DNA from 4 places in the Sphingobacterium sp. GW821-FHT03E03 genome. Region 1 is predicted to be linked to each of the others. Evidence: riboswitches for the same ligand, from Rfam matches in the RefSeq annotation. Region 1 holds a riboswitch; each other region holds the start of a gene.

Region 1 (5,756 bases):
CACTTTCAAACTATCTTCCAATAGTTTAAACGGCAATGTATCCTGTTGTGATTTCCTTCTCTTGGGTGATTTTTCTGTTCCCGGCATAGGTGCCAGACCATCCAGCTTTTTGAATTTCTGAACAGGCATATTATACTTAGCCGATGTGGTATCTAAGCCAAGGACTGGCATCTTGGATTGTTTATCCTGCAGTAACGGACGATGCTCTTTTAGCTTGATCTGACCGAAAGCAATCCCCACTGTAAAAGACAATGCCAATGATAATACATAAGTTTTCATAACATAATCTATTTTAACTTCTAATTTACAACAACATAACCAAGATTTAAAGCAATTGCTGTTAAACATTGTTAAAACAACTCCAAAACAAGTTAGCATCTTTATATTTGTAACAATTCAACTAAAGCAGCAGATGGGATGTGGGAATGGCTCAGAATCACAGCATGTAATGAGCTCATTATGCTATTGAAAATATATATTTGCAAAACATAATTTCATGAAGAAAAATAGTATTGTATTAATCATTGGACTAATGTCTTTGGCACTAATCGGGGTATTGGCTATGCAATTCTATTTTCTACGAGATTCCTACCGTCAAAAATCACAGCTCTTTGACGAGTCCGTCAATGCCGCGCTTACTGCTGTTGCCGGAAAGCTCGAGCGACGTGAAGTTGTAGATTTCGCAAAAGTACAACAGGAGCGTAATATCGAAAAATCCAAACAGGAGCAGGCAAAGCAACAACAGTTGACCGAACAGCTGCAACTGCAAACTCAGATTGAGGACCTGAGAGGCAAATTGGACCATATATATCAAAAATATAAATTAGAAGAAGATAGATTAAAAGCAACCTATCCAAATATTATTAATATTGAAAACTGGTTTTACGAAACCTATGTCAAACGAACACAATACCAAGATCTCGTTGAAATTAATATCGTTAAAACCCCAACAAGTGGACTATATTACCAAGAAGATATTCTTGTTTCCGCAACAAAAACGATTCCACGTGTAGAAGGGAAAGACGATAGTACTCGGTTTCTAGTTGTTCATATCGATGATTTCAAAAGGTTGCTTGCAAAAAGTATCATCGCTCTTCCCCCAAGGTCTAACCCAAAGCTGTCGAAACGAATTTTTGAGTTAGAAACCAAATTAAATAAACTGTCGAAAAAAAATGCAGGCTACGGTTTCAATGTTTACGATTCTGTTGCCATGCTTGGTGGTAAAAAAGCTGATTACATCGAAGATGTCGCTATCGGAATGGAATTGGCGAAAAGACCACTTAAGGATCGGTTGAACATTATTATTGTCCAAGAACTCCTAAAGGAAGAATTGATCCATCGTGACATCAAGGCACCGTTTAATATCGAGATATGGAGCACCAGCAATATTTTGCTAAATAATATTCTCAATGAGGCCGAACTAAACAATCCCATAAATACCACAAAGTATTCTACAGCTCTTTTTAAAGGCGATGTTGGCGCTGCGCCGGGCAAGCTGACCATATACTTCCCCAACAAAAAAGCAATCATAGCAGACAACATGAGCTACTTGCTACTTCCTATGCTCACCCTTTTGTTTCTATTGGTCGGATGTTTTGCTTATACTCTCATCATTATCTTTAGACAAAAGAAGGTATCTGAGATGAAAACTGACTTCATTAATAACATGACCCATGAGTTTAAAACTCCTGTGGCCACGATTATGATCGCCAGTGAATCACTCAAGGATCCGGACATCAATGCGGACCACAAACGTGTACAGAAATTGGCCAATATCATTTACGATGAGAATGTTCGCCTCGGAAATCATATTGAGCGGGTATTAGACTTAGCAAAACTGGAGAAAGAAACATTAAAACTTGATCGTGAAGATGTCCATATCAATGACCTTGTAGCCGCTGTCACAGACAGTATGCAGCTCCGGATGCAGAATATCGGCGGAAAATTCAGTATCGATCTCGCCGCGACAAAAGATATTGTTGTCGGAGATGAGCTGCATTTCTCCAATGTATTTTACAATCTAATGGACAATGCAATTAAGTACAGTAAAGGAGATCTACATGTAAATATCGGTTCTAAAAATATTGGCGATAACATTGTTATCACCATCGCAGACAACGGAATCGGCATGAGTAGGGATCACCTTCAAAAGATATTCGATCAATTTTATCGTATCCCCACCGGAAATGTCCACAACGTTAAAGGTTTTGGTCTGGGCTTAAGTTATGTTCAGGATATTTTGAGAAGACTCAATGGAAGAATCACCGTAAAAAGTGAGAAAGATAAGGGCACAACCTTTGAAGTAATTTTGCCCGTAAAAAAATAACACGTTCCTTTTTTGTATATTCAGGGAACATTAGTGAAAATTAATAGATTCATTATGCAAAAGATATTATTAGCAGAGGATGATCCCAATTTGGGGGATCTTTTAAAGGACTATCTCGAATTAAAGGGAAAATTTGACGTTACGCTCTGTATTGATGGAGACGAAGCCGTTTCCCAGTTCAAAAAAAATGATTATGATTTATGCATTTTCGATGTCATGATGCCTAAAAAAGACGGTTTTACCGTGGGCCGTGAGATCAGAAAAACAAATAGTACCGTACCGATTATCTTCGCCACTGCAAAAGGCATGATGGAGGACAAGACAGAAGCGTTTGAATTGGGTGGAGATGATTATATCACAAAACCTTTCCGTGTTGAGGAGTTACTTCTTCGGATTAATGCTTTATTGAAACGAAGTGTCAGAGATAAAGAGGATGAAGTAGTTGCAGATAAGTTTGAAATTGGAGATTACTTTTTCGACTATACAAGTCAGCAGATTTCTTACAAAGGTCAGATGCAAAAACTATCGACAAAAGAGGCTGAATTACTTCGCCTACTTTGTTTAAAAAAGAATGATGTTTTGACTAGGGAAGAAGCTTTATTAAAAATATGGCATGACGACAATTACTTCACAGGTAGAAGTATGGACGTATTCCTGAGCAAACTTCGTAAATACCTAAGAGAAGACAGCAAGGTTGAAATCGTCAATGTCCACGGAAAAGGTTACAAACTCCTGGTGAGTTAAAGGCATAGAGGGTGAGATACCAATGCGTGATTTCACCCTCCTTTCCAATGAAAAGAAAGAAATAAAACATTTCTATCCTTAGTAGAATATAAAAAATAGATGCACTTTTATAAAAAATTTGCATATCAAAAAGAAATGTTCTAACTTAGCATCGCTTATAGAGAAAGGCAGAGGGAATAGACCCGATGAAGCCTTAGCAACCTGTCCCTTGACAAGGTGCTAAATTCTACCCTACTTGATATGGGAATGATAAGCCGAAGTCACCAAATTCTAGTGTGTCCTTCTCTCTCTAGCAAGAAATATAGTTGAAAAGAAATATTAAAAACATTATTATGTTATTGACTAACAATTTAGGTTACCCTCGTGTGGGCGCGTTCCGCGAATTGAAAAAAGCCAATGAGGCCTATTGGGCTAAAAAATCTTCTGTTGAGGAATTATTGGACACAGCAAAAAAAATTCGTGAAGGCAATTGGAAAACACAAAAAGATGCTGGAATAGATTTGATCCCTTCCAACGACTTCTCTTTTTACGATCAAGTATTGGATTTAACCCTTACTGTTGGTGCAATTCCTGCTCGTTACCATTCTTTGTTGAATAAAGTAGACAACAACTACAGCTTAGACTTATATTTTGCAATGGCGCGCGGTTTCCAACAAAAGGGAATTGATGTGACTGCAATGGAAATGACCAAGTGGTTGGATACCAACTACCACTATATGGTTCCTGAATTCACAAAAGATCAAGAGTTCAAATTGACTTCTGAGAAATTCTTAAATGAATACAACGAAGCAAAATCATTGGGTATTGAGACAAAACCTGTTTTATTAGGCCCAATCACTTACCTTTTGATCGGTAAAGAAAAAGAAGCTGGTTTCGACCGTATCGACCTATTGGACAAATTAGTTCCTGTATATGAGCAAATCTTGTCTAAATTGGCGGAAGCTGGAGCACAATATGTTCAGATCGACGAGCCTTTCTTGGCTTTAGATTTAGATGCAAAAGTAAAAGCATTATACCAACCTACGTTTGAGAAATTGGCTGCTGCTGCCAAAAACATCAAATTGATCGCGACAACTTACTTCGAAGCTTTAAAAGACAACGAAGATATCGCGGTTAACTTACCTATCCATGCATTACACTTGGATTTAGTACGTGGAGAAAACCAATTGGATACAGTTTTAGCTAAAGTTCCAGCTTCATTGACATTATCATTAGGTATTGTTGAAGGCCGTAACATCTGGAAAAACGATTACGAAAAATCATTGGTTAAAATCAAACAAGCAGTTGATGCATTAGGCAAAGACCGCGTTTGGATTGCTCCTTCTTCCTCTTTATTGCACGTTCCTTTTGACTTAGATAATGAGCATAATGAGCAATCATTACCTGCTGAAGTTAAAAACTGGTTAGCATTCGCAAAACAAAAATTAGCAGAGGTAAAAGATCTAGCTATTTTAGCAGAAGGTGAAGTTGATGCAGAAACAACAAAACGTTTCGAAGCCAACAAAACTGCTGCAGAAAGCCGCCGTACTTCTCCGTTGATCCACAAACCGGAAGTTAAAACACGGACAAGCAACATTACTGATGATGATGCAAAACGTACATCAGTTTTTGCTGACCGTAAAGCGGCACAACAATCGAAATTCAACTTACCAGCATTCCCTACGACAACAATCGGTTCTTTCCCACAAACAAAAGATGTGCGTAAATGGAGAGCTGATCTGAAAAAGGGATCGATCACACAAGAAGAATACGATAAAGCGATTGCTGAAGAAACAGAAAATACAATCCGCCTTCAAGAGCAATTGGATATTGACGTATTGGTTCACGGTGAGTTCGAACGTAATGATATGGTTGAATACTTCGGTGAGCAATTAGCTGGATATGCATTTACACAAAACGGTTGGGTACAATCCTATGGTTCACGTTGTGTAAAACCTCCAATTATTTATGGAGATGTATACCGTCCAGAAGATATGACTGTACGTTGGTCTTCATACGCTCAATCATTGACAAACCGTCCGGTTAAAGGGATGTTGACTGGTCCTGTAACAATCTTACAATGGTCTTTCGTACGTAACGATCAACCACGATCAACCACAACTTACCAAATCGCATTGGCGATCTTAGACGAAGTACAAGCTTTGGAAAAAGCAGGTATCAAAATCATTCAGATCGATGAGCCAGCGATCCGCGAGGGATTACCATTGCGCAAAGCAGATCAAAAAGATTACTTAAACTGGGCTGTACGTGCATTCCGTGTATCTTCATCTAATGTAGAGGATGATACGCAGATCCACACACACATGTGTTACTCTGAGTTCAACAATGTAATCGAAGATATCGCAGCAATGGATGCAGACGTAATTACAATTGAGACTTCCCGTTCACAAATGAAATTATTGAATGCTTTTGCTGGTGATTTCAAATACCCGAACGATATCGGTCCCGGTGTATACGATATCCACTCACCACGCGTACCAAGCAAAGATGAGATGGTAGACCTATTGCGCAAAGCAAAAGCGGTAGTTCCTTCGGAACAACTTTGGGTTAACCCTGACTGTGGTTTGAAAACTCGTGCTTGGCCTGAAACTAAAGCTGCTTTAGAATCTATGGTTGAAGCTGCGAAAATCTTAAGAGCAGAATAATTCTTAAACTATATTGATAAAAGCCCAAGATGAAATTTCAT
Region 2 (5,756 bases), on a different contig from region 1:
GCTTGGAAAGGATTATACGATCCATCGACTAAATTCATGCGACCAAAAGACAGTTTAGGGAAATTTATTCCAAATTTTAATCCTTATCAACCTTGGCGTGGTTTTCAGGAAGGAAATGCCTGGCAGTATACGTTTTATGTGCCACACGTTCCGCAGGAATTGGTTAAGCTCGTGGGAAAGGATCTATTCAATCAACGCTTGGACAGTATATTTACAGTATCACAAAAGAACGTTTTTGGAGGAGGAACCCACATTGATGCCTTCGCAGGAATTGAAAGCTTGTATAACCATGGAAATCAGCCCAACTTACATATCTCCTGGTTGTTTTATTTCTCAGGAAGACCTGACCTCAGTCAAAAATGGGTACGGGCTATTTCAAACGAATTTTATGGTAACGATCCTATACACGGTTATGGCTATGGACAGGATGAAGATCAAGGCCAATTGGGCGCTTGGTACGTACTGTCAGGTATCGGTTTATTCGATGTGAGAAGCTTAACATCTGAAAATCCTGCCTTTCAGATAGGAGCTCCTCTGTTTGATAAAGTTACGATACAACTACCCAAAACTTTACGAAAAAACAAATTTACAATTCAGGTTAAAAAGACGGATCCGGATAGTTTTTATGTTGGTCAGATTCGATTGAATAATAAACCTTGGAAAGGTTGGCAGCTTCCTTTTGAACAATTAGTGAAAGGCGGGGTAATGACCGTGCATTTAAAAAGCAACACTAGTACAAACTAAGGTTTGTTCATAGATGTAGTTGCTAATTAATAGCAGTAGGTACCCAAAAAGTAAAAGCTAACTTGCCCGGGATCGAATAATTAAAAAAGAGACTGCCGGGAATGTGTTCCAAAAAAATAGGGGTGTCCAAATTCTTTGGAACACCCCTTAATGGTAGGTTGGTTTGTTGATTGCCTACGCGATCTCAGCAATGAAATTGCCCTCTTGGTCCAAATCCGCCTTGTGAGCTGCAATTTGTTGAAGATTAATATAGCCAATAACATATTTGAAATCTGCTGCGTAATATCTTTCTGTGATCTCACTGAAATTTAATTTTTCAATCAGTTGATCGTCAGTGTATCTTAAATAGACCTTGAGCAGATAATCTTGGCTATAGTTTAAGGCACTGGATTCTAAATGCTTTTTATATTCATAACGGTAACCGTAGCGTAATGCGGCAATATCCGACAATACTGCCGAGCCAGTAGGGTGACCGCCCGCACCTTTGCCATAGAAGAATTGCTCATCCGCAAAGGCAGCTTTGACCAATACACCGTTATTTTCATTTTCTACATTGTATAACATGCTTTCTTTACCTACCAAACGAGGAAGTACATAAAGCACGACCTTATTACCGTCGATCTCTTTGGCTGTAGGGATCAACTTGATTTTTAAGTTCTTTTCCTTTGCAAAGCGAATATCCTGTTGACCCAATTTGTCAATACCGATGTTGAAGACATCATTTGGTTTGACATAGATACCATAAGCATGTGAAGCGACGATACAGACTTTAAATTTAGGGTCATATCCGCCAACATCAAGAGTAGGATCTGTTTCAGCAAAACCCAGTTCCTGCGCTTTTTTTAGCGCATCTGCATACTGTTGGTTTTCATTAAAGACTTTCGAAAGAATGTAGTTGGAAGATCCGTTGAATATACCGCTGACCGAATGCAAAAGCTCGTTATCATAGTATTCTTCCAAGTTACGGATAATAGGAATACTTCCACAGACAGCGCCTTCATAAAGTAGGCTGGTACCATATTCATGTTGAATATCTACCAACTCTTCGAGGTGACTGGCAATCATCTTTTTATTTGCAGATACCACATTTTTGCCTGATTTCAATGCGCGTACAGTCAGTTTGTATGCAGCTTCGGCATCATCGATCAGTTCGACAACAGTGTTGATTTCTGGATCCGCCAGGATTGCCTCAGCATCTGTTGAAAACAGATCCGCTGGTAACGTACGTTTTTTGTCCGCATTTTTGATGACAAATTTCTTGATTTCCAGATTCAGATTTTTGGTTTTGATAATGTCGTAGAGACCTTGGCCTACCACGCCAAACCCAAACATCCCTATCGTTAATTTATTACTCATATCTCTTCTTAAATTCTCTTATATAATTGTTTACTTCTCTTAGACTAATTCGTTGATATACGCTTTCTTATTCTTTAAAAAATTATGGATAATAGCAGTCAGTTTTTTTGTCTCTATCAAAAATCCATCATGGCCATAGCTTGATTCGATCTCCTGATAAGTTGCATTTGGAATATGCTGCGCTATAAATCGCTGTTCGGCTGGCGGGAACAATACATCGGTATTGACAGCTAATACCAATGTCGGACAGCTGATCCCGGACAATGCTGCCTCCAAAGAAGTCCTTCCTCGGGCTAAATTGTGACTGTCCATGGCCTTTGTCAGGTAGAAATAACTATATGCATTATAGCGTTTGACAAGTTTTTCGCCTTGATAATTTTGATAAGAGGCAGCTTTATACTCATTCACTATACTGTCATCCTCATCCCGTTGTGTATGGTCATAGGTGATATAATTGCGATAGGATAACAGCGCAATCGAGCGAGCAACTTTAAGCCCTTTTTTACCACCATCGGGATGGTTGGCATAGAAGGTCCGGTCTGCTGTAATTGCTAAACGTTGGCTTTCATTAAAAGCGATTCCCCAGGGGGAATGTACCGCATTGGTGCCGACAACAATGAGTTGATTGATTGCGATCCTGTTGGAAGCGGCCCATTCTAGGGCCTGTTGGCCACCTAGCGAGCCGCCAATTAGAACCTCAAGTTTATTGATATCCAAATGAGCTGCGAGCAATTGATGTGCATTGACCAGATCTTTTACCGTAAACTCCGGAAAGGATAGGTAATAAGGCTGACCTGTTGCCGGGTTGATGGATAGGGGATTGCTACTACCGTAGGCGGATCCTATTACATTGGCACATACGATGTAGTAATCATTCGGATTAAATAGATCGTTAGCACCAAATAGGCCCGGCCACCAGTCCAATACATTCGCATTTGCCGTCAGGGCATGACAGACCCAGATTACGTTGCTGCGATCAGCATTGAGTTCACCAAATACCTCGTAGCTAATCTGTAAATCGACAAGTTCCTTCCCGTTTTCAAATACAAAGGGCTCGGGATGTTGATAAATATGCCTGCTCATTACGTTTAAATTAATGGATGTACCTGATTATTTGATCTTATCGAATGCTTGTTGTAGATCGGCTTTGATATCATCAATATGTTCGATCCCTACAGAAAGGCGCAATAACCCCGGAAATACACCCGCATTTGCCTGATCTTCATCACTTAACTGTTGGTGTGTTGTTGCAGCAGGATGGATGATCAATGATTTTGTGTCGCCTACATTGGCCAAATGGCTGATGAGCTCTAGGCTGTCGATAAAAGCATTAGCTTTTTGAGCAGCATCACCCTTCAACTGGAAGGAAAGGACAGCACCATAACCGTTTTTAAGATATTTTTGCGCATTGGCAAAACTCGGTGAACTTTTTAATCCTGGATAATTTACCTTCTCTACCTGTGGATGGGCTTCAAGCCATTTGGCAACCTCTAAGGTGTTGTCCACATGGCGTTGGACGCGCAATGACAGTGTTTCAAGTCCTTGTAACAATAAGAATGAATTGAATGGAGAAAGTGCCGGACCAAAATCACGTAGACCTTCAACACGGGCGCGGATAGCAAATTGAATATTGCCAAAAGGCCCTTTTTCACCGAATACTTCAGAGAATACCAAGCCGTGATAGCCCTCGGATGGTTCGGAAAATTGTGGGTATTTTCCATTGCCCCAATTGTAATTCCCGCCATCAACGATGACACCACCGATACTTGTGCCATGACCGCCGATCCATTTTGTTGCAGATTCAACGACGACATGTGCACCATATTCCAATGGTTTGAACAGATAACCTCCGGCACCAAACGTATTATCAACAATTAAAGGTAAATCATATTTTTTAGCAACAGCAGCAATTTTTTCAAAGTCAGGAATGTTGAAACTAGGATTTCCGATGGTCTCCACATAGATAGCTTTTGTTTTATCGTCAATAAGAGCTTCAATTTTGTCTGCTTCGGCATCGGTCGCAAAACGAGCTTCGATACCCAAGCGTTTGAAAGCAACTTTAAACTGGTTAAATGTACCACCGTATAAATTAGAACCTGCCACAAAGTTATCTCCCTTTTCAAGAATATTGTTTAAGGCGATAAATTGTGCCGCTTGACCCGAAGCAACAGCTAAAGCCGCAACCCCACCTTCCAACGCTGCAATACGTTGTTCAAAAACATCCGTCGTAGGATTCATTATCCGTGTATAGATATTGCCAAATTGTTTCAGCGCAAATAGATTGGCTCCATGTTCAGCATTCTCAAATACAAATGAAGATGTTTGGTATATAGGTACCGCTCTGGATCCAGTGGTTGGATCTGCCACTTGGCCAGCGTGAACTTGTAGCGTTTCGAATTTTAGATTTTTGTTGGAAGACATAATATATCAGATTTTAAGGGTTCAAAAAAATGTTAACAAGGAAAAAAAGGAAGCATACACACCTGCTGAAAAGGTCTATTAATATCGTTATCCGGGAAAAAGGAGAATGATGCTTAACAAGTTGGGAGGTGCATATGCATGCGCATTCGCATAGACATGGCAATGCTATGTGTTGCTCCTTTACCTATTAGTTGGTTCGTCTGAAATGAACCTAAATTGTTGATGGTTTTGTGTAATGTAATAATCATTGTCTTATTTCATTTATATGCTCCAAAACGATATTGCTTTGGACAGGATTTGGCACCTTTTCAACCAAATTGAAGGTTGCCAGTGGGTCATAGAGCCAGTCTCTCGCCACTTCTTTATAAATCAAGACCTGCTGATTAAGGAAGGTGTTGATTAGAAATCTTCATCTGAAGACACTGCAAATATAAACTTCTTTTCTATTAATGCAAAAGAAAAACAATTTTTTAATTAAAACTATTTTGTAAATACATGTTCCCAATAACCTACAGAAATATAGGCTGAGTTGAAAATCACGTGGTTATTTACTTTTTAAGGACGGAATTTCACCTTATTTTTTACTAGGTGAGATATGTTCCGCTATTTGATCCAAATCTGTCAATAACGATTTTAACTCATCTATTCTGACATAGATGTCTTTGTGCAGGACTTCCGGATTCTTTTTACTGATGGAAATGGAAAGTCCGACTAGATGCGAATTGACGCGATAGGAGAGTGCTTGAAAATGGTGGATATGGGACCAATCTATCCATTTGTGCTCAGGTTCTTTCTTCATTTGGTTGATGGAGTCTGAAAATAGTGCCATCGCTGTTTGCGCCTTTTTACGTGCTAACCGGATGTCAAAGGAGCTCTGTAGATTGTCTGATAGCCGTTGGTTGATAATCTGGAAGTAATGTTGGTTGTAGCTTGCAACCTCCTTTGCTAAATGGACCAAGCTTGAGCTTTGGCGTACTGGAATCAAGAAGTATCCTGCGATGGTCAGAAATGCACCTATCAATGTAAAAGCCATACGACTGCCCAAAATAAGATCGATATTGCCTTCAAATAGGTTTAGCGCAATGACAACGCCCAATGTAATAAAAATAACACTGACCATATAATTGGATCGGTTGAATAGAAAGAAGCCAAAAAGACCGATTGCCGATAGGCTCAGTAATAAGGGGAGACTTTGGAAGAATGCTAGACAGAAGATGCCGATCAAAATACCTGAA
Region 3 (5,756 bases), on a different contig from region 1:
GGTGGAGTCTGGTGGATGGAATCCTGTAACGCCACAAAGTATTCCAGAGTTTTCGGCGACGGCCTATTTTTTTGCACGTGAGATCTACGAGAAAACGGGAATCCCCATCGGTTTGATCCATTCCTCCTGGGGCGGAACAATTATTGAAGCCTGGATGAGCCGAGAGGCACTTACACCATTTTCAATCTATACGGCGGCCATCGAAAAAATCCAACGCCCAGATGCACAGGAAGTCTATGCGAAAGATCTGGCCGAATGGAATCGCGTTGCCGAACAGCAGGATCAGGTGAAGACAGCAACGCAAGGCGAGTGGTTTGCGCCACAACTGGATAAAAGCACCTGGTCTACGATTACTATTCCCAGCTTTTTTGACCAAAACCTGTTTCCGGGTATGGACGGTGTCGTTTATTTTGGCAAAGACGTTGCGCTGCCGGCACATTGGCAGGGTAAACCTCTCAAGTTGATTTTGGGAGCGATTGATGACAACGACATCACTTATGTCAATGGTACAAAAGTGGGGGAAACTGTCGGATACGACCAGATTCGGAAGTATACTGTTCCTGCAACGGCCAACAACGGCAGCCTATTGCATATTGCCGTCCGGGTATTTGATGGCGCCGGAGACGGAGGAATATATGGCGGTACAGAACAGCCACGACTGGAAGGACCGAATGGGGAGCAGATTTCTCTCGTTGGAGACTGGAAATGCAAAGTAGGTTATGATCTGGCGAAGCTGCCCGCAAAGCCTAACGCGATGGAGGGGCCCAATAGACCGACTGTACTCTACAATGCTATGGTTAAACCTTTTGTGGATTTTAAAATAAAAGGAGCCATTTGGTATCAGGGAGAAAGTAATGCAGATTCAAAAGATGCACCTTACGAGCAACTGCTGCCAGCACTGATTCAGGACTGGCGCCAGCAGTGGAACAACGAAAAGATGCCTTTTTATTTTGTGCAATTGGCAAATTATAAGGAGAAGAAGTCGGCACCGCAATCTTCTTCATGGGCGAGATTACGAGAGGCGCAGCGCCAAACGCTCAAACTGCCTTACACAGGTATGGCTGTTATTGCTGATATCGGTGATGCAGTGGATATTCATCCAAAAAATAAACAGGATGTCGGTAGAAGGCTTGGCTGGATTGCAACAGCGCAGCTTTATGGAAAGAAGATCCCTTATTCGGGTCCTGTCCTTGAACATTGGATCACAAAGGGGACAGAGATGCAGCTCAGCTTTAACCCTATGGGCAAAAAACTGGTGCTGAAAGATGGGGATAAACTGAAAGGTAGTTTTACCATTGCTGGTGCAGATCAGGTCTTTTACCCCGCTGAGGTCAAACAGGTGGGAAATAGGCTGATCGTATTCGCTAAAGAAGTGCTGTCGCCGGTGGCAGTGCGTTACGGCTGGGCCGATAACCCGGACCTGATTTTGTATAATGATGCTGGGATGGCCGGATCTCCTTTCCGGACAGATGACTGGACAAAAAACTAAGGTGATATGAATAGATATCCAAAAATAGGTCGTGGAATAGATAGGATACTTTGTGCTATGCTGCTATTCTTTTTTTCGGGCAACTTATTTGGGCAGGAGCAAGGGAGCAAACTCTGGTATCGGCAACCGGCAAAGCAATGGGAGGAGACCTTGCCTCTAGGTAATGGAAAGATCGGTATGATGCCCGACGGTGGCTTAATAAATGAACATGTTGTACTCAACGATATTACACTATGGTCGGGAAGCCCTCAGGATGCCAATAATTATGAAGCCAGTAGGTACTTGGATAGCATTCGAAACCTGATCAAAAACGGGAAAAATGACCTCGCTCAGGGATTGATTGACCAACATTTTATCTGCAAAGGCCCGGGATCGGGTGGTAAGCAATGGGGCTGTTATCAAGTTCTTGGCAATTTGACGCTTGCATTTGATGGAAAAACAGATATTGCTGCGGTACAAAACTATCGCCGCGAGCTGGATATTGAAAAGGCCCTGGTGAAAACGAGCTATGAGCTCAAAGGCGTAAAATATGACCGGGAATATTGGACAAGCTTTGCAGACGATGTGGGTATTATTCGTCTACAGAGTAGCAAAAAAGGCCAGCTAAGCCTGGAAATCAAGATTGACCGTCCCGAAAGGGCGACTGCTACGACCAAAGATGGCGAGCTCATTTTGATGGGACAATTGGATAATGGTGTGGACGGTAAAGGAATGCAGTTTAAAACACGTGTCCGCGCGCAGATAAAAGGCGGGAAACAGCTTGTAAAAGGACAATCTATTGTTATTCAACAGGCTGACGAAGTGCTGATTTATGTGGCGACAGATACCGATTTTAAAGGCAAGGATTTTGAGCGTACAACAACCGAAACTTTAACAAAGGCTTTAAAAAAATCCTATAGCCAGCAGTATGCCGAACATCTGCGAAACTATTTGGCCATGTTCAACCGTTTGTCGCTTCGATTGGGGCAGTCGAAAGATGACTTACCGACCGATGAGCGTTTGGTGGCCTTTGGTAAAGAACCGGATCAGGATCCGGGGCTGGCAGCCTTATTTTATCAGTATGGTCGCTACCTTAGTATTAGCAGTACGCGTTTAGGTCTGCTGCCGCCGAATTTACAAGGGCTATGGGCAAATCAGATTCAGACACCCTGGAATGGGGACTACCACCTGGATATCAATGTGCAAATGAACCATTGGCACCTCGGGGCGGCCAATTTGGGCGAGCTCAATGAACCCTTGGTGGGGCTTGTGGAAGGCCTTATGGCCCCGGGGGCGAAGACCGCGAAAGCATACTATAATGCACCGGGCTGGGTAGCCCATGTGATCACCAATGTATGGGGCTATACCGAACCCGGAGAGTCTGCTTCCTGGGGAATTGCCAATGCGGGCTCGGGCTGGCTCTGCAATAACCTTTGGGAACATTACCTCTATACCGAAGATATAGATTATCTACGACGCATATACCCGATTCTCTATGGGGCAGCACAGTTTTACGCCAGCGCCTTGACTGAATACCCCGGTAAAGGTTGGCTGTTGACTTCGCCATCGGTATCTCCCGAAAATTCCTTTAAGCTTCCTAATGGCCACCAGGCAAACGTCACGATGGGACCAACGATAGATAATCAGATCGTACGTGAATTATTTGGAAATATCATTCATGCAGCGGGATTATTGGGCAAACAATCGGATCCTTTTTTAACGAAGGTTTCAGCGCAATTGAAACGCTTAGCACCGGCAGTGCAGCTAGCCAAAGATGGCCGTATCATGGAATGGATCGAAGATTATGAAGAAGTTGATCCGCAGCATCGGCATATCTCGCATTTGTATGGTTTGTATCCAGGCTATTTGATCCGTTATGATGAACATCCAGACTGGCAGCTAGCCGCTAAAAAAAGCCTAGATGTACGGGGAGATGATGGGCCGAGCTGGGCCATTTCCCATAAACTCTTGTTTTGGACCAGATTGCATGAGGGCGAACGGGCCTATAAATTATTTCGGCAGCTGATGACACCACGTGTCGATACACATATTAATTATGGTGCTGGGGGCGGTGTTTATGCCAATTTGTTAACAGCAGGCCCCCCATTTCAGATCGATGGTAATTTTGGTGGAGCAGCTGGTATTGCCGAGATGCTGGTGCAGTCCCATCAGGATACGGTGTATCTTCTACCGGCGACCCCTGAAGCCTGGAAAAAAGAAGGTCAGGTCAGGGGAATGCGCATCAAAGGAAATCATACCATAGACATGGAATGGAAAGATGGTAAGATACTGAACTATCAGATTTATTCACCCAAATCACATCAACTTCAGGTATGTATAGATCATAACTGGGTCGCCTATCATACAAAAGAAAAATAAAAGGGTCCCTAGTCTGCAATTTTTGCAGGCCGGGGATCCTTTTGTCTTAAAAATCTCATTGCATACACATGTGTTATACACAATTACATGTAAATATGAAAAACAGAGAAGACAAGACGGTAGTCGGTACTTCTGCGCTGAAAGTGCTATGACTGCTGTCTTAAGATTGCAATGGAATCAATACATTGTGTTCCAAACGTACAGGGACATGCTTCACTGAGGTAAAACCGTCTTCCTTGGAAATGATGTTGGATAGATCCAGTCCTCTTTTGGAGAAAGTACTGAGCAGCGCTGTCCGAAAGGTCGCTTTGGCCGAGCCCCAACCCTGTCCCAAGATTGTATCGTTATTGAGCTGTATTAGTTCGTCTGTGGAATAGTAGCTGAATTTTTCCAGTAAGTGTTGGTAAAGATTTGTTGTTGTAGCCATACAATTTAAAAATTTAAAGGATTAAACCATAAACTGTATCCAGATCTTGTTGGGGAAAAATAACCGTTGTATAACGTTTATTTTGGTCGAAACCCGTATTAATTTACCACCGCGGTGTCTACACTCGGTTGGTATTGCATCATGCAATTCTGAATACTCTACAAATATAGTAGATTATTTTTTAATATTAAAAATATTTTTGTTTTTTTGGTAATTGGGCGTGGATAAGAAGACTAAGGCCGGCAAAAGTGAGTTTGGTTTTTTGGCTGTGGTTTGGTTATGAAGTGGATAGCTTGACCGATAATTTATCATGTTACTGTAATCTCGTCGAAAATACTTTAAAAAACAGAGATAAGACAATACTTTTGCGGCATGAATAGAATTGCGGAAATTAACGAATACATTGCTGCCGAACGCGAGGTATTATTGCAACACTCCTTGTATCCTAAAATCAAAACGATCAAGAATCTACGTTCTTTTACTGAAGGGCATGCGTACGCTGTATGGGATTTTATGTCTTTATTAAAAGCTTTGCAGATTAAATTGACCTGCACAACTTTACCTTGGTTTGCAAGTGAGCACCCTTCGACACGCTATCTGATTAACGAAATTGTATTAGCGGAAGAATCCGACGAATATATCGATGGTCGCCGTTTGAGCCATTTTGAAATGTATCTGGACGCAATGAGTGAAATGGGGGCAGACCTGCACCTGGTTAACAAGTTTATCGTGAGCGCCAAGAAATCCAAAAGTATTTTTGATGCCATTGCATTGACAACCTTGGATAAAAGGATCAAGGATTTTCTGAATTTTACTTTTGAATTGATCGAAGAAGGGGAGGTACATAAAATTGCTGCTGCCTTTACATTTGGTCGTGAGGATCTTATCCCGGGTATGTTTACCTCCATTTTGCAGGAGCTGAAAACCAACTTCCCTGAATCGAGCTTAGATAATTTTATCTACTATTTCCAACGTCATATTGATTTGGACGGTGATGAGCATGGCCCTTTGGCAATGCAGATGATCAGCGATTTGGCCAAAGAGGATGATGAGAAGTGGGAAGAAATGAAAATAGTCAGTAAAGAGGCGCTTCAAAAGCGCATTGAACTCTGGAACGCAATAGAAGATTCCCTATAAGGAATCTTCTATTTTTTATTGAGCTCCTGTCCCGCGTTCATTTTTATTCTGTAATAAATGTGAATATGTATTTGTTGCATAGTGATTTCATACAGTTTTTAACCTCCATTTCCCCAGAAATGGTATTATCCGGAGAAGAGGCTGTGCTAACAAAAATTCCCCCACTAAATTATTTCGAAGAATTTTCTGCTAGATCTTTTATCTGCATACGAACTTAGTGCTGTTGTGCTGTTTTTTAGCCAATTAGCATGCGGAGAATTGCCACTAGAAGAGGTTGACACCAAGGACAGCTTGGTCCTGGTTTTGGCAGATTTTGTCCTTTTGTGGAAAATTGATTGAAAAATG
Region 4 (5,756 bases), on a different contig from region 1:
CATGACGAAAGCGATAAAAATCAGCCAGCGGTCACTTCCATTCTGATCCGCACGCACTTCCCATTTAAAAATCGCCCAGAAAACCACGGCTGTACAAAGTGAAGACATCGCATACACTTCGGATTCTACGGCCGAATACCAGAAGGTATCACTGAAACTAAAGGCCATAGCCCCCACTGCACCCGCTCCAAAGATCTGTAAATAGTAAGAAAAAGCAGATTGCTGTGGCTTCTTTACAATCTTCCGAGCAATCGCTGTGATTGTCCAAAATAAAAATGTCACCGTCAGACCGCTACAGACTGCCGAACCAATATTCATCCAGTAGGCGACCTGCCCTGTATTACCGAAAGCCAGATTGGAAAAAACATTCTGAATAAGTAAAAATAGCGGAGCGCCAGGTTGATGTGCCACCTCAAGTTTATACGCACAGGCGATAAATTCACCACAATCCCACCAGCTCACGGTCTTTTCGACAGTAACAATGTAGACAAAAGTAGCAATGAGGCCACAGGCCAAACCAAATCGTGAGTTTAATTTATTATACATCATAAGGACAATTGGTGTATATCTTATTTTTTTAGTGCTTTAAATTAAATAGTTATCTCGATTTAAAAATGTTAATTAACACTATTTAACACTACCGTCTAACTAAAAATATTTTTTGAAAGAGGCCACTTCTATAGTGAAAAGAGAAATGCTGATTTTGAAAGCAGGGGTAATGGCATACTTCATCCCATAAGCTACATAGGCCATGGAGTAAATGCGATTCATTTCACAAGTCCAAAACGGTATATCCGCTATAGGTTCAATAAAAAAGCGAGGGAAAATCCCTCGCTTCTCTTATATTTTTTAGGCTAACTTCTCGACAATCTTTTTCGTTGGCCCAGGATTACTCATGGTATAAAAGTGCAATACTGGCGCACCAAATTTAATCAGTTCCTGACATTGCTGCACAAGCCATTCTTCGCCTACTTGCCTTACATCAGCATTAGTTTTACATGCTGCAACTGCATCACTCAATTCCTCAGGAATATCCAGGTGGAAAATTCTTGGCAAAGTAACCAATTGTTTTTTGGTCGTCAATGGTTTTAGGCCTGGAATGATAGGCACATGGATTCCATTGTCACGGCATTTGGTCACGAATTCCTTATACTTCTCCACGTTAAAGAACATTTGAGTTACAATAAACTCAGCACCCATATCCACTTTTTGCTTCAGATATTTAAAATCAGTATTGAAATTAGGGGATTCAAAGTGTTTCTCAGGGTATCCTGCGACACCAATACAAAAATCGGTTTTTTCAGATGTGATAATATCTTCGTGGAGGTACTTCCCTTTATTCATATCCGTTACCTGTTCCAATAGATCCGTTGCAAAAGCGTGTCCGCCTTCACTTGGAATAAAATCAGCATCTCCTTTACGTGCATCACCTCGTAATACCAATACGTTATCGATACCCAAGAAATTTAAGTCGATCAGAGCATTTTCAGTTTCCTCTTTGGTAAAGCCACCACATATCAGATGGGGTACTGCGTCCACTTTATACTTATTCATGATCGCAGCGCATATCGCCACTGTTCCTGGTCGCTTGCGATAAGATACACGTTCCAACAGCCCACTTGCATGTTCCTTATAGATATAATCTTCCCGATGATAGGTTACATCAATAAAGGGAGGTTTAAATTCCATCAGTTCATCCATTGTTTTAAAAATACTTTGGATGCCCTGTCCCTTTGCAGGAGGTAATAGCTCAAAAGAAAACAATGTTTTTCCTTTAGCATTCTGGATATGGTCGATAATCTTCATTAAAAAACTGTTTTAAGTTTGGGTTGGCTTACATCGAAACGCACAAGTCGAGGATATGTCTATCTGCATGTAACTTATCTTTCCCACATGGAGCAGGGTAGAATTTAGCACCTTGAACAATACAGGTTGCTAAGGCTTCACTGGGTCTAGTCCCTCGGCCTTTCTCTATAAGCGTTGCTAATATCGTCTTAAAAAACCAAACAACAAAAATATTTTTTCGAAAAGCTATAAATTATAGCAACAAAGCTGTCGTTTTCCCAGATTTTACCATGCAAATTATTTCAAAGTTGAAAGAGAATTACGTAGATTCTTTAAATAGAATGTGATTAGCAACAGACCTGAGACACTATATTTCTCCTTCTCTCCGTACTTAAATCCATCCATTAAATATTTATAGGCAACCAATGCATTCTCCTCGTTGTAAAATAGCTCTTTCCATGAAACAGGAACGTCTTCCCATTGTTTCAGTACAATGCCATTTTGCGCATAAGTAATTGGAGATTCAATCCCATCTATCTTATAATCACTATGGACGCCAGAATTTGAGATGTGCTGAAAGTATGCAATAGAATAATCTAAAAAGTTTAATGCCCGGGCCTTTACCTCTTGATCATTTTCAGCACTTGTCGGAATATTACGCCAAAGATTGACTACACTATCAAATTTACTAGGCTGCTCGCGAATGGGTGTTTTGTCCAATTCAAAATTGAGAAACAACCGTTCCGTATTTGGCAAATGGGCTGAATTGAATTGGGAGAAATCACCTTTCAATTGTACGAAATTCTTTTTTACTTGAATTATATCCAAAGAGAGGGTTCCCTTTTTATCATCCACCAATTCAATTTTATCCCCTTCAAATCGATATTTGCCATAGATTAAGATATCACCTATCGCGAGGACAAATTGTCCTTTATCCTGAAGGGAGAGAAAGGAACGATGATGAAGTGGATGATCACAATATGTATCAGGTTCAATATTTAGTGGATCCTTAGCTTTGGCCTCTAGGTAGCCGTCATTGGTATAACCACAGATAACTTGATAATTTCCGATCGGAAATTCTTTTTTCTTCCCAAAGAAAGCGCAAGAGGATAAGAATATCGTTGAAATAATTAGCAGTAATAGTTTCAAGACAGATCGTTTATAATGGTCAATATATTGATTATTCAGTACCAATTTAAACAAAATCCATCAGAGTAAGAGATCCCTGACTGTCCCAAGACAAAAATTTTGTCAGATGAAGCAAAATACGATTTAAAACCTCAACTTAATGAATCGAAAAAGGTCTAAATTCCTTTACGAACTTAGACCTTTTTCGATTCAAATTTATAGGAATCAAGACGGACCCTCCAAAGTAAATTCCGATTTGTAATCAAGGATTAATTTACAAGACGTCCACTTTTATTCTTTATAAAGATCAACTAACCCTTCAGGCAATTCCACTTCAATAATCTCTTCTTCTCCATCTATGCCAACGATTAAGTCGTCGGATAGTGGGAACATCAATTCTTTACCGTCCATATCAACTGTCGCGACGAATTGTTGTGGAAATTCCTGTACATCTGTAATTTTCCCCAGTTCACCATGAGTTTCATCAATCACCAAAAAGCCGATCAAATCCGTATATCTAAAATCATCGGGATCCCGTTCTGGCATTTTATCATTGGGTAGATAAACCTTTTTGTGAACGAGCACCTGTGCCTTGTCGATATGATCGACATCTTCAAATGTCACGTAGGCGGTACTATTTTTCTGCAGTTTTATAGCATCGATAAAATAAGGTACAAGCTTTTTGTTGACCTCCAAAAAAACGACATCTATATCCAAACTCTCATAGTCTTCAAATTCGAAAAACAGTTGCATCTCGCCTTTTAGACCTCGTGTTTTGCTGATATAGCCTATATAAAAACTTTGATCAATAGTCATTTTGTAGTATTGCGTATTGGGATATTAGTATTGAGATGCTTTTCTTTCCAGCTTCCACTGTAAATTCAGCATCTATTTAATTTTCATTTTCTTGTATAGCGGTATGATGGTATAGCTGCTCCTATTTTAAATTAGAGCAATCAGCATCACATTTTAACACATAAACTATTTTATTAAAAAAGCCGGCTCAAGATTGAGTCGGCTTTCTCGAATACTTTATGAAAGAATTAACCTTCAGTTTCTTCTGATGCAGGAGCTTCAGTCTCTTCAGCAGCAGGTTCTTCTGCTACAGGAGCATTTTTAGCAGCTACAGCAGCAGCTTTTTCTTCTTTTTTCTTCGCTTCAGCAGCTAAAGCAGCTTTCTTAGCATCAGCTTTAGATTGAGCTAAACCATCTTTTTTACCAGAGATTCTAGCTTCGTTAGCTTCAGTCCAAGCAGTGAATTTAGCTTCAGCAGCAGTTTCATCAAAAGCACCTTTTTTCACACCACCTTGTAAGTGTTTTTTGTAAAGAACACCTTTGTAAGAAAGGATAGCACGAGCTGTGTCAGTAGGTTGAGCACCTTTATTCATCCAATCCAAAGCTTTTTCAAAATCCAAAACGATAGTTGCAGGATTTGTGTTTGGGTTGTAAGAACCGATACGTTCGATGAATTTACCATCACGTGGAGCGCGAGAATCCGCTACGACTACGTGGTAAAAAGGACGTCCTTTTTTACCATGTCTTTGCAATCTGATTTTAGTTGCCATTTCTTAATTTTATTTTATGTATTCAACATATCCCCCGAGCTTCATACTAGAGGGGATGCAAAGATAGTTATTTTTTTTTATTCATAGACATAATTTAATAAAACTTCGCTGAAAATGACATCCTTAACTCCTTCAAAATCCCCTTTAACAACGTAATTCATTGCCGTAGGTTTGCCACTAGCGTCCAAGGTAATTTTTACAGGCGTTTTCTTTGCCCAATCTGGTGGCATTTCCTGATTGGTCTTCCCCTGAACCGAGGTAGAGAAAAAAGCATTTTCCAAATTTTTGGACTAAATTAGATACAAATTAAGCCTATTTTTTTCAGTTAAAATAATCTTCGGCATTTTTGCCAATTCACATTTTACTTTCTACCTTCATTCCATGAAATCTGTTGCGCCATTAAAAATACTTAAAGCTTCGGCCGGTTCCGGAAAAACCTTTAGTCTGACACTACATTATCTAACATTATTGCTGTCCAATGAAAACAGCTATAAGGAGATATTGGCGGTAACGTTTACCAACAAGGCCACCGCAGAAATGAAAGAGCGCATACTCTCCGTGCTCCAAGGCCTAGCTATTGGCGACCTCAGTCCCAAAATCGAAGATTTCAGAAAATTATTGCTGCAGCAACAACCCGACTGGACAAGCTATTTGATCCAGGAGAAGTCCTATCGTGTCTACCGTCGAATCTTACACGATTACAGTCATTTTACCATCAGTACAATTGATGGTTTTTCTCAAAAAGTTATCCGTGCTTTCACCTATGAGCTCAACCTCGACGCAGCCTACAAGATAGAAATGAATGTCAATAAAGTCAAAAATGAGTTGACAGTCATGCTCAATCAGCTGCTTGATGAGCGCCCCGACCTCCTCGATTGGATCATCACCTATGCGGAGAAAAAAATAGCCAAAAATGAAAACTGGAACTATCGACAACAATTGATGGGCCTGGCTAACCTTATTTTCTCTGAAAATTTCCAGGAGTTTGACAGCTATATTAATTCAGCTAACCCAAGGGAAGTTTTCAATCTCCTGAATCAAGAAATCGAACAAAAAATAAACGCCTTTACAGAAGCACTTTCACTGACCATCGAAACTTTCAATGATACGTTCAAAAGATTCAACATCAGTGAAAATGAGCTCAAGGGAAAATCACGCAATAAGATTATCTCGGCTAGCAAGACCAGTAAAAAGACAGACAAGTTAAGTTCTTCCGAAATTGCCAAGATATTAGACAAATATGTTCAATTAATTGACAATGAGGACGCATTTACAGAT

The links. A riboswitch is a leader RNA that binds a small molecule or an ion and turns the genes downstream of it on or off. The one in region 1 is predicted to bind S-adenosylmethionine.
Region 2: another riboswitch for S-adenosylmethionine. It lies ahead of AC07UV_RS06690 (O-acetylhomoserine aminocarboxypropyltransferase/cysteine synthase family protein); the one in region 1 lies ahead of metE (5-methyltetrahydropteroyltriglutamate--homocysteine S-methyltransferase).
Region 3: another riboswitch for S-adenosylmethionine. It lies ahead of AC07UV_RS10520 (5-oxoprolinase); the one in region 1 lies ahead of metE (5-methyltetrahydropteroyltriglutamate--homocysteine S-methyltransferase).
Region 4: another riboswitch for S-adenosylmethionine. It lies ahead of AC07UV_RS17130 (methylenetetrahydrofolate reductase); the one in region 1 lies ahead of metE (5-methyltetrahydropteroyltriglutamate--homocysteine S-methyltransferase).

The regions. Positions count from the first base shown of each region.
Region 1 is NZ_JBWKUH010000003.1:136,599-142,354, forward strand. Features, by position in the region: gene AC07UV_RS05630 (hypothetical protein) at 1-279, opposite strand, end outside; gene AC07UV_RS05635 (ATP-binding protein) at 497-2,326, shown strand; gene AC07UV_RS05640 (response regulator transcription factor) at 2,381-3,070, shown strand; SAM riboswitch class I at 3,223-3,326, shown strand; gene metE (5-methyltetrahydropteroyltriglutamate--homocysteine S-methyltransferase) at 3,403-5,715, shown strand.
Region 2 is NZ_JBWKUH010000004.1:49,288-55,043, forward strand. Features, by position in the region: gene AC07UV_RS06675 (GH92 family glycosyl hydrolase) at 1-744, shown strand, start outside; gene AC07UV_RS06680 (homoserine dehydrogenase) at 919-2,100, opposite strand; gene AC07UV_RS06685 (homoserine O-acetyltransferase family protein) at 2,140-3,183, opposite strand; gene AC07UV_RS06690 (O-acetylhomoserine aminocarboxypropyltransferase/cysteine synthase family protein) at 3,211-4,521, opposite strand; SAM riboswitch class I at 4,780-4,892, opposite strand; gene AC07UV_RS06695 (FUSC family protein) at 5,096-5,756, opposite strand, start outside.
Region 3 is NZ_JBWKUH010000007.1:18,459-24,214, forward strand. Features, by position in the region: gene AC07UV_RS10510 (sialate O-acetylesterase) at 1-1,489, shown strand, start outside; gene AC07UV_RS10515 (glycoside hydrolase family 95 protein) at 1,496-3,847, shown strand; gene AC07UV_RS10520 (5-oxoprolinase) at 4,008-4,274, opposite strand; SAM-I-IV-variant riboswitch at 4,343-4,436, opposite strand; gene AC07UV_RS10525 (DUF3050 domain-containing protein) at 4,647-5,411, shown strand.
Region 4 is NZ_JBWKUH010000016.1:45,428-51,183, reverse strand. Features, by position in the region: gene AC07UV_RS17135 (DUF2723 domain-containing protein) at 1-549, opposite strand, end outside; gene AC07UV_RS17130 (methylenetetrahydrofolate reductase) at 850-1,806, opposite strand; SAM riboswitch class I at 1,878-1,980, opposite strand; gene AC07UV_RS17125 (hypothetical protein) at 2,083-2,934, opposite strand; gene rimM (ribosome maturation factor RimM) at 3,205-3,729, opposite strand; gene AC07UV_RS17115 (30S ribosomal protein S16) at 3,957-4,478, opposite strand; gene AC07UV_RS17110 (hypothetical protein) at 4,556-4,759, opposite strand; gene AC07UV_RS17105 (UvrD-helicase domain-containing protein) at 4,860-5,756, shown strand, end outside.